One region of the Bradyrhizobium sp. F1.4.3 genome, then DNA from elsewhere that is predicted to be linked to it. Evidence: predicted binding sites of a transcription regulator. Region 1 holds the regulator's gene; each other region holds the start of a gene.

Region 1 (3,271 bases):
CTTCGGCGCCGGAATTGCAGAAGAACACGAAGTCCGCGAAACTCTCGTTGCAAAGGCGGGCCGCGAGCTTCTCGCCGTCCGGGCTCTGGAACAGGTTCGACATGTGCCAGAGCTTTGTGGCCTGCTCCTGCAACGCCTTGACCAGCGCGGGATGGGCATGGCCGAGCGCATTCACCGCCACGCCCGAGGTGAAATCGAGATAGCGATCACCATTGGTCGCAATCAGCCAGCAGCCCTCGCCGCGTTCGAAACCGAGATCGGTCCTGGCGAAAACGGGGAGCAAATGCGGCGCTGCGCTGTTGGTCATGACGGTCACTTGGGTGTTGAGGACAGCCTGTACGTGCTTCACGCAGCGCACCATTGACTGGCCCGGAAAACGAAACGTGCCGCCTTTTAAGGGCGGCACGCACCACCATCTTATGCTTGGCACCACGGGTGTCAATGCCGCCCGGAAAGCCTCGCGAAACGCTGAATCCGTAGTCTTGCGGTGACGAATTTGCGGGGTTTTGGCCACGGAACATGTGGAAGCGAGTCGGCGGACTCTTGCGCGCGAGTCACGCCATATTGTAGCGTTTGGCTTGTCAGATACGACATCTCGTGCAGCAGTTCTGATCCTCTAGGTCCTCATGTACCGGCGTAAACGTTCGGGCGTTATTGGCGCGCCCGGCGAGCCTTAAGGGATTCTGACGGCACGGGTTTTTCGAGGCTTAGGCATTCGTTGTGCAGCCCCAGAATGGCAGGCGCGCGACGAAGGAAAGGGTGCAATGACGGTTTTGACCTGGTCCGACGATCGCGTCGAACAGCTGAAAAAGCTCTGGGAGGCCGGACTTTCGGCCAGCCAGATCGCAGCCGAGCTCGGCAATGTGACCCGCAACGCCGTGATCGGCAAGGTGCACAGGCTCGGGTTGTCCGGCCGCGCCAAGAGCCCGTCTTCGGCGGCGCCGAGGCCGCGCAAGGCGCGTCCCGCGCAGCACATGATGCGGGTGACCCGGCCGATCGCGCGCGGCAACACCGCGCTGGCGCAGGCCTTCGAGGTCGAGGTGGAGCCTGATCCGGTCACCTACGACAACGTGGTGCCGATGAGCCAGCGGCTGTCGCTGCTCGAATTGAACGAGGCGACCTGCCACTGGCCGGTCGGCGATCCTTCGAGCCCGGATTTCTTCTTCTGCGGCGGCAAGGCGCTCTCCGGCCTGCCCTATTGCGCCCAGCATTCGCGCGTCGCGTACCAGCCGGCGGCGGATCGCCGACGGGCGGCACCGAAGCCCGCGCGGTGAGTCAGTTCTGAAATCAAGATGGAGCCGTCACACGATGACGGCCCAGCAAACTCGATGTCGTCCCGGACAAGCGCGCCCTAAGCGCGCGCAGATCCGGGACCCATAGCCACTGCAAGATGTGGCTACGGAGACTCGGGGTTACCTTCTTCGCGCAACAACTACGCCCTGTGGTTATGGGTCCCGGATCTGCGCTTACGCTTGTCCGGGACGACACTGAGAACGTGGCTGCAATCCGCTAACACAACGCCCCCAGCCTTACGCCTGCTCCGCCTTCGCAAAGCGATCATCTAGCGCATAGCCCGCGCCGCGCACGGTGCGGATCGGGTCCTGCTCGCGGCCGAGATTGAGCAGCTTGCGCAGGCGGCCGATATGCACGTCGACGGTGCGCTCGTCGATGTAGATGTCACGACCCCAGACACTGTCGAGCAACTGCTCGCGCGAGAACACGCGGCCGGGATGCTCCAGGAAGAACTCGAGCAGGCGATATTCGGTCGGGCCGAGATCGATCGGCCGGCCCGAGCGCGCCACGCGGCGTTTTTCCCGGTCGAGCTCGATGTCGCCAAAAGCCAGTACGGTGGCGAGCCGCTCGGGGCTTGCGCGCCTGAGCAGTCCCTTCACGCGTGCCAGGAGCTCCGGCACCGAGAACGGCTTGACGATGTAGTCGTCGGCCCCGGTCGCAAGTCCGCGCACCCGCTCGCTCTCCTCGCCGCGCGCGGTGAGCATGATGATCGGGAGCTGCTTGGTGTCGGACCGGGCACGCAAGCGCCGGCACAACTCGATCCCGGAGAGGCCCGGCAGCATCCAGTCGAGCACGATCAGGTCGGGGATGTGCTCCTTGAGGCGGGTGTCGGCGTCGTCGCCGCGCATCACCGTCTCGACGTCATAGCCGTCGCCTTCCAGGTTGTAGCGAAGCAGCTCGGTGAGAGCTTCCTCATCCTCAACCACCATAATGCGTGCGCCCATCGGGTCGTCGCTCCTTAAGTGTTCAAGTATTCGGAACCGTCGTGGCGAAGGTCGTCATATCACCCTTCGGGCGTTTGTCGGTCATCGCCTGACCTTCGATCATGTAGAACACGGTCTCGGCGATATTGGTGGCGTGGTCACCGATCCGCTCGATGTTCTTGGCGCAGAACATCAGGTGGATACAGAACGAGATGTTGCGCGGATCCTCCATCATGTAGGTAAGGAGCTCGCGGAACAGCGAGGTGCAGATGGCGTCGACTTCCTCGTCGCCCTTCCACACCGCCATCGCCGCCGGCAGGTCGTGCGCGGCATAGGCGTCCAGCACCGATTTGACCTGCTGCTGCACGAGGTCGGTCATGTGCTCGAGGCCGCGGAACAGCTTGAGCGGATGAAAATCGGTCTCCAGCGCCGCGACGCGCTTGCCCATGTTCTTGGCGAGGTCGCCAATGCGCTCGAGATCGGTCGCGACGCGCATCGCACCGACGATCTCGCGCAGGTCGATCGCCATCGGCTGGCGGCGCGCGATGGTGAGCACGGCGCGCTCCTCGATCTTCTTCTGAAGCGCGTCGATCTCGACGTCGGTTGCGACCACGCGCTGGCCGAGCGGGACGTCGCGGCGGATCAGCGCATCGACGGAATCGACGATCATGCGCTCGGCGAGGCCGCCCATCTCGGCGACCAGCCGAGTGAGTTCCTGGAGGTCGGTGTCGAAGGCCTTTGCGGTATGTTCGGAACCCATGTCCTGTCTCCTCAGCCGAAGCGGCCGGTGATGTAGTCCTGCGTGCGCCGATCGGTCGGCGAGGTAAAGATCTTGCTGGTGTCGTCGAACTCGATCAGCTCGCCGAGATACATGAAGGCGGTCTTGTCGGAGACGCGTGCCGCCTGCTGCATGTTGTGGGTGACGATCGCGATCGTGTAGTTCTCGGACAATTCCTGAATCAGCTCCTCGACCTTGGCGGTCGAGATCGGATCGAGCGCCGAGCAGGGCTCGTCGAACAGAATCACCTCGGGCCGCACCGCGACCGTGCGGGCGA
Region 2 (3,271 bases), on a different contig from region 1:
CTCGACCGAGACCCGGCCGACGGAGAGGAACACCGGTGCCGGGAAGCAGAGATCGATGGCGCGAGGGTGGAAAAGTTTTGTGTCGACGCCGCGCGGCCACAGCACGACATTGGCAAAGCCGCGCTCGGTCAGTTCGCGGGCGAGCGCCGGCGTCGCCGCCATCACGGCCCGGCTGGTGCTGTGGAAGCGCCGCAGCGCCCGCCAGATCAGGGATTCCGGAACCGGCACCCTGGCGCGGACGTATTCGGGGAAGCGGGTGTGGAAGCTGGTGGTGAACGGCAGCTTGCGCTGGCGGCAGTAGCGGCGGACCATCAGGCCGATCGGCCCCTCCGTCGCAATATGGATGCTGTCCGGGCGCGCCTCTTCGATCAGCCTGGCGATCCGGGCCGGGCGCGGCATCGCGAGCCGCACGTCACGATAGCTCGGCATCGCGAAGGTGCGGAACGATTGCGGCGTCAGGAACGTGAACGCGACGTCAAGCCCCTCGGCGGCATCGGCAAGCTTGGTCAGCGTCCGAACCACACCGTTGACTTGCGGGTGCCAGGCGTCGGTCGCGACCAGGATGCGCATCAAGCCGCCCTTGCTGCCACCTGCGGAACTTCCGCCGGCTTCCGCGCCGGATCGGCCCAGGTGATGATCTCGAAATGGCCGTCGTCGTGCTCGACCAGCGCGGTGCAGCTCTCCACCCAGTCGCCGCAGTTCATGTAGCGGATGCCGCCCTCGTCGCGGATGACGGCATAGTGGATGTGGCCGCAGATCACGCCGTCGGCGTCGTGGCGGCGCGCCTCGGCGGCGAGCGCCTGCTCGAACGCGCCGATATAGTTGACGGCGTTCTTGACCTTCTGCTTGGCCCATTGCGACAGCGACCAATAGGGCACGCCGAACATGCGCCGGAAGAAGTTGACGAAGCGATTCATCTGGATCGCGAAATCGTAGGCCTTGTCGCCGAGATGGGCGAGCCAGCGCGCGTTCTGCACCACGAGGTCGAAGATGTCGCCGTGGATGACGAGAAAGCGCTTGCCGTCCACGCCGGTGTGGACGGTGTTCTCGACGACGTCGATGCCGCCGAAATGCGTGCCGTAATAGTTGCGCAGGAACTCGTCGTGATTGCCGGGGATGTAGATGACCTTGGCGCCCTTGCGCGCCTTGCGCAAAAGCTTCTGGACCAGGTCGTTATGCGATTGCGGCCAGTGCCAGCTCGATTTCAGCGCCCAGCCATCGACGATGTCGCCGACGAGATAGATGGTATCGGCATCGTGGTAGCGCAGGAAGTCCAGCAGAAGGTCGGCTTGCGAGCCGCGGGCTCCGAGATGAACGTCCGAGATGAACAAGGTGCGAAAGCGCCGCTCAGGGCTCTCGTCACTCACATCGTAACTTCCCATGCGACAGCCTGTAACAATATCCCGTGACAGGGGGATGACCGATTGAACCTTTGAGGCACCCTCAGATACGAATCAAACCTCGCCTCGCCCTCCCCGCGAATATCAGTCGCATGCGACAATCAGGCGACATGGTTGAGCAATGGTTCCCCGCAAAAACCCGGACACCACGGCCATATTGGTTAACAGCGGTGGCCGGCGCGCCGCGCGAAGCCGGCGTCAGTAGAACTTGTGGAAATGATGGATCGGCCCGTGGCCGTGGCCGACGCTGAAGCGGTCGGCAGCTTCAATCGCCGCACTGATCCAGGCCTTGGCGTTGCGCACCGCGCGTTCGAGATCCTCGCCCTTGGCGAGACCCGCCGCGACCGCCGACGACAGCGAGCAGCCGGTGCCATGGGTGTTCTTGGTGGCGACGCGCGGCGCGGCGAGTGCGATGGTGTTTTCGGCATCGACGAGATAGTCGATGCTCTCGGCGCCCTCGCCGTGGCCGCCCTTGATCAGCACTGCGCGGCAGCCGAGCGCGAGCAGGCGACGCCCCTGGCTTTCGATATCGGCCTCGCGCAGAGCGACCGGCTCATCGAGCAGAGCGGCGGCCTCCGGCAGATTCGGTGTGATCACCGAGGCGAGCGGCATGAGTTTTGTGCGCAGGGCCTGGACGGCTTCCGACGCCAGCAGGCGGTCGCCGGAGGTTGCGACCATCACGGGATCGAGCACCACATGCCGGGGCGCCCAGCGCGACAGTGCGGCGGCGATCGCGTCGATGCTCGCGGTCTGCGCCACCATGCCGATCTTCACCGCGCCGACATCGAGATCGGAGAACACGGCGTCGATCTGCGCGGTGACGAACTCGGCGGGCACGGCGTGAATGCCGGTGACGCCCCTGGTGTTCTGCGCCGTCAGCGCCGTGATGGCGGAGGCGCCGTAGACACCGAGCGCGGCAAAGGTCTTGAGGTCCGCCTGAATGCCGGCGCCGCCGCTCGAATCGGAGCCGGCGATGGTGAGCGCCACGGGCGTCGTCATCGCGGGATACATTCGCTTGAGAAGGACACCGCCATGGCCTGTCCTAGCGCGACGGTGGCGCGCCAGCAAGCCGCAGCCGCGATTTGCGGCACCGCGAACGGGCGCCGACGCGGCTCTATCGACCCGCAATCGTGCACAGGCTGCAAAATTTAGCCTTGATACCGCCTTGGCCCTTGGCGTCCACATCGAGGAGTGAGACGTTGGTGGTGGAACCGACCAGCGACACCAATGTTGCGGGCTGCCCCCGGCCCGCAAGTCTATCGGGGTGGAATCATGTGGGCCTACTTCGAACGTCTTCTCGACTCCTCGATGCTTTCACCGCACGGCATCTGCCTGTTGTGGGAGCCTGAACTGATCTGGCTCCACGTCGTTTCGGACGCCTGCATCGCGGCTGCCTATTTCTCCATCCCGTTTGCCCTCGCGATTCTCGTCACCAAGCGGCGTGACCTCAAGTTCGGGTGGGTCTATTGGGCGTTCGCGGTCTTCATCACGGCGTGCGGCCTGACGCATCTGCTGTCGATCTACACGCTCTGGGTCCCGGTCTATGGCATCGAGGGCATGGTCAAGGCGGTGACGGCGGTGGCGTCGGTCTTCACCGCCGGCGCGCTCTGGCCGCTGTTGCCAAAGATCCTGACGATCCCCTCTCCATTCGAACTCAAGAAAGTTCAGGCCGCACTCGAAGAGGAGGAGATCAAGAGCCGGGATGCAGCCCTGCTGCTCAGGCAGGTCCGTGAAGCCCAGCGCGCGCTGCGCGAGAGCATGACGCGCCTCACCGCCGTCGTCGAGACCGCGGTCGACGGCGTCATCCTGTTCGACGCGCAAGCCCGCATTCTGCTGTTCAACCCCGCCTGCGAACGGTTGTTCGGCTATCG
Region 3 (3,271 bases), on a different contig from region 1:
CCTGGGTCGTCATCTTCTCGCTAGTCGTCTGTGTGGCGACCTGGTTCCTGATCGAGAAGACGCGGCTCGGTGCCTATTTGCGCGCCGCCACTGAAAATCCGACGCTCGTGCGCGCCTTCGGCATCAACGTGCCACGGATGATCACGCTTACCTACGGCCTCGGCGTCGGCCTTGCCGCGCTCGCCGGCGTGCTATCGGCGCCGATCAACCAGGTGCGGCCGCTGATGGGCGCCGACCTCATCATCGTGGTGTTCGCGGTGGTGGTGATCGGCGGCATGGGCTCGATCATGGGATCGATCATCACGGGCTTTGCACTCGGCGTGATCGAGGGCCTGACCAAGTATTTTTATCCCGAGGCCTCCAACACCGTCGTGTTCGTCCTGATGGTGCTGGTGCTTTTGGTGAAGCCAACGGGATTGACGGGAAGGGCGGCCTGATATGACAGCCTTGACGGACGACACGCTGCCGGTGACCCCGCGCGCGATGCGTGACGAGATGATCGTGTTTGTGGTGATGGCGCTGCTGCTGGCCTCGGTGCCATTCAGCGGCATCTATCCGTTCTTCGTAATGCAGGCGCTGTGCTTCGCGCTGCTTGCCTGCGCCTTCAACCTGCTGATCGGCTATGGTGGCCTGCTGTCGTTCGGCCACGCGATGTTCTTGGGCACGGCCGGCTATTGCAGCGCGCATGCACTGAAGGTGTGGGGGCTGCCGCCGGAGCTCGGCATCCTCGTCGGTGTTGCCGGTGCCTTCGTCCTCTCGATCATAACCGGTTACATCTCGATCCGCCGCCAAGGCATCTATTTCTCGATGATCACGCTGGCGCTGTCGCAGCTCCTGTACTTCATCTACCTCCAGGCGCCATTCACCCATGGCGAGGACGGCATCCAGGGCATTCCGCAGGGGCGGATGTTCGGCGTGTTCGATCTGACCAAGCCGACCGTTCTCTACTATGTCGTGCTCGTCGGCTTCCTCGCCGGCTTCCTGCTGATCTACCGCATCATCAATTCGCCCTTCGGCGAGGTCCTGAAGTCGATCCGCGAGAATGAGCAGCGCGCGATCTCGCTAGGTTACCGGACCGACCAGTACAAATTCCTGGCCTTCGTCCTCTCGGGTACGCTGGCGGGCTTCGCCGGTTCGCTGAAGGTGTTTGTGGCGCAGAATGCCTCGCTCACCGACGTGCACTGGTCGATGTCGGGCGAAGTCGTGCTGATGACGCTGGTCGGCGGCCTCGGTACCATCTTGGGCCCCGTGGTCGGTGCCTTCGTGATCATCGCCATGCAGCAATATCTGGCGAGCTTCGGCCAATGGGTGACGGTGATCCAGGGTTCGATCTTCGTGATTTGCGTGCTCACCTTCCGCCGCGGCGTGGTCGGGGAGATCGCGCATTACTTCCGGCGCTCGCTCTAAGGTGTTGATATAACGTCAATTTATCTGTTGATTGAAAGCGGTGGATGACCTGGCACCGCGGACGTGAGGTGACACGCGCGCGGAGCGAAAATGGTCTATGACAGTTTTGTGACGGCCCGCTCGGGCCGGGCCATTTCCAACCGGTAGCCTATCCTCATGATGCGATGGTTTCGCGCTTTCCTGCCCAAGGAAGAACGGTTCTTCGACCTGTTCGACCGCCATGCCCAGACCGTGATCCAGGGCTCCATCGCGCTCCAGGGCATGCTCAACGGGGGTGAGGAGACGCCGGTCTATTGCCAGCGTGTCAACCAGTTCGAGAACGACGCCGACAACATCACGCGTGAGGTGCTGACGGCGGTGCGTCGCACCTTCATCACGCCGTTCGACCGTGGCGACATCAAGAACCTCATCACCTCGATGGACGACGCCATCGACCAGATGCAGCAGACGGCCAAGGCCGTGATGCTGTTCGAGGTCCGCGCCTTCGAACCGCCGATGCGCGAGATCGGCGGGCTTCTGATCGAATGCGCCAACCTGGTCGGGCGTGCGCTGCCGCTGATGCAGGCGATCGGCCAGAATGTGGCGATGCTGACCGCCATCACGGAAGAGCTGACCAAGCTCGAGGGCCGGGTCGACGACCTCCACGATATCGGCCTGAAGGAGCTGTTCCTCAAGCATCGCGACGGCAGCGCGATGAACTTCATCGTGGGGGCCGAGATATACGATCATCTCGAAAAGGTCGCCGATCGCTTCGATGACGTGGCGAACGAGATTAACAGCATCGTCATTGAACAAGTCTAGCGCAGGGGCCGCGCCGTGGATGCTGCGTTGGGATTTCCCGTCCTGGTCGGACTGATTGCCGTCGCGCTGCTGTTCGACTTCCTGAACGGTTTGCACGACGCTGCCAATTCGATCGCGACCATCGTTTCGACCCGCGTGCTGCGGCCGCAATTCGCGGTGTTCTGGGCCGCCTTCTTCAATTTCGTGGCGTTCATGGTGTTCGGCCTGCACGTGGCCCAGACCATCGGCACCGGCATCATCGATCCCGCGATCGTCGATGCCCAGGTGATCTTCGCGGCCCTCGTCGGTGCCATCGTCTGGAACCTCGTGACATGGGCGCTCGGCATTCCGTCCTCGTCTTCGCACGCGCTCATCGGCGGGTTGTTCGGCGCGGGCGTGGCCAAAGCCGGGATCTCGGCGGCGGTCTGGAGCGGATTGTCCAAAACGGTGATCGCAATCGTGCTGTCTCCGCTCGTCGGATTCCTGCTTGCGATGATGTTGGTCGCGATCGTGTCCTGGGCCTCGGTGCGATCGACCCCGTTTGCCGTGGATCGCGCCTTCCGCATCCTGCAATTCGCCTCAGCCTCGCTCTATTCGCTCGGCCATGGCGGCAACGACGCCCAAAAGACCATGGGCATCATCGCCGTGCTGCTCTATTCGCAGGGCCACCTCGGCGGCGAATTCTTCGTGCCGTTCTGGGTGGTGCTGTCGTGCCAGGCGGCCATGGCGATGGGCACCCTGATGGGCGGCTGGCGCATCGTTCGCACCATGGGCCTGCGCATCACCAAATTGACGCCGATGCAGGGTTTTTGCGCCGAGACTGGTGGCGCCGCGACGCTGTTCATGGCCACCTTCCTCGGGGTTCCCGTCTCGACCACCCATACCATCACCGGCGCCATCGTCGGCGTCGGTGCCGCCCGCCGCCTCTCGGCGGTGCGCTGGAACGTCGCCAGCTCGATCGTCTATGCCTGGGTAATCACGATGCCGGCCTCGGCGATCGTTGCGGCGCTGACCTGGTGGGCGGTCAGGATTTTCATCAAGTGACGAGCTTCAGCCCGGCAATGCCGGCGACGATCAACCCGAT

The links. The regulator PhoB, encoded in region 1, activates phosphate uptake and scavenging genes when phosphate is short. The targets are predictions, from matches to a motif close to TGTCATNNANCTGTCAT.
Region 2: the regulator PhoB is predicted to act here: its motif matches at 1,406-1,422, upstream of ABIB73_RS30800 (UDP-2,3-diacylglucosamine diphosphatase).
Region 3: the regulator PhoB is predicted to act here: its motif matches at 1,505-1,521, upstream of ABIB73_RS03660 (DUF47 domain-containing protein).

What each region holds. Positions count from the first base shown of each region.
Region 1 covers NZ_JBEPRN010000008.1:94,704-97,974, reverse strand. Annotated here, with positions in the region: gene ABIB73_RS21560 (aspartate aminotransferase family protein) at 1-307, opposite strand, end outside; gene ABIB73_RS21555 (GcrA family cell cycle regulator) at 765-1,274, shown strand; gene phoB (phosphate regulon transcriptional regulator PhoB) at 1,530-2,237, opposite strand; gene phoU (phosphate signaling complex protein PhoU) at 2,260-2,976, opposite strand; gene pstB (phosphate ABC transporter ATP-binding protein PstB) at 2,988-3,271, opposite strand, start outside.
Region 2 covers NZ_JBEPRN010000017.1:78,231-81,501, reverse strand. Annotated here, with positions in the region: gene ABIB73_RS30805 (glycosyltransferase family 4 protein) at 1-570, opposite strand, end outside; gene ABIB73_RS30800 (UDP-2,3-diacylglucosamine diphosphatase) at 570-1,382, opposite strand; gene thiD (bifunctional hydroxymethylpyrimidine kinase/phosphomethylpyrimidine kinase) at 1,599-2,399, opposite strand; gene ABIB73_RS30790 (ATP-binding protein) at 2,673-3,271, shown strand, end outside.
Region 3 covers NZ_JBEPRN010000001.1:735,280-738,550, reverse strand. Annotated here, with positions in the region: gene ABIB73_RS03670 (branched-chain amino acid ABC transporter permease) at 1-437, shown strand, start outside; gene ABIB73_RS03665 (branched-chain amino acid ABC transporter permease) at 439-1,407, shown strand; gene ABIB73_RS03660 (DUF47 domain-containing protein) at 1,564-2,208, shown strand; gene ABIB73_RS03655 (inorganic phosphate transporter) at 2,224-3,231, shown strand; gene sugE (quaternary ammonium compound efflux SMR transporter SugE) at 3,224-3,271, opposite strand, start outside.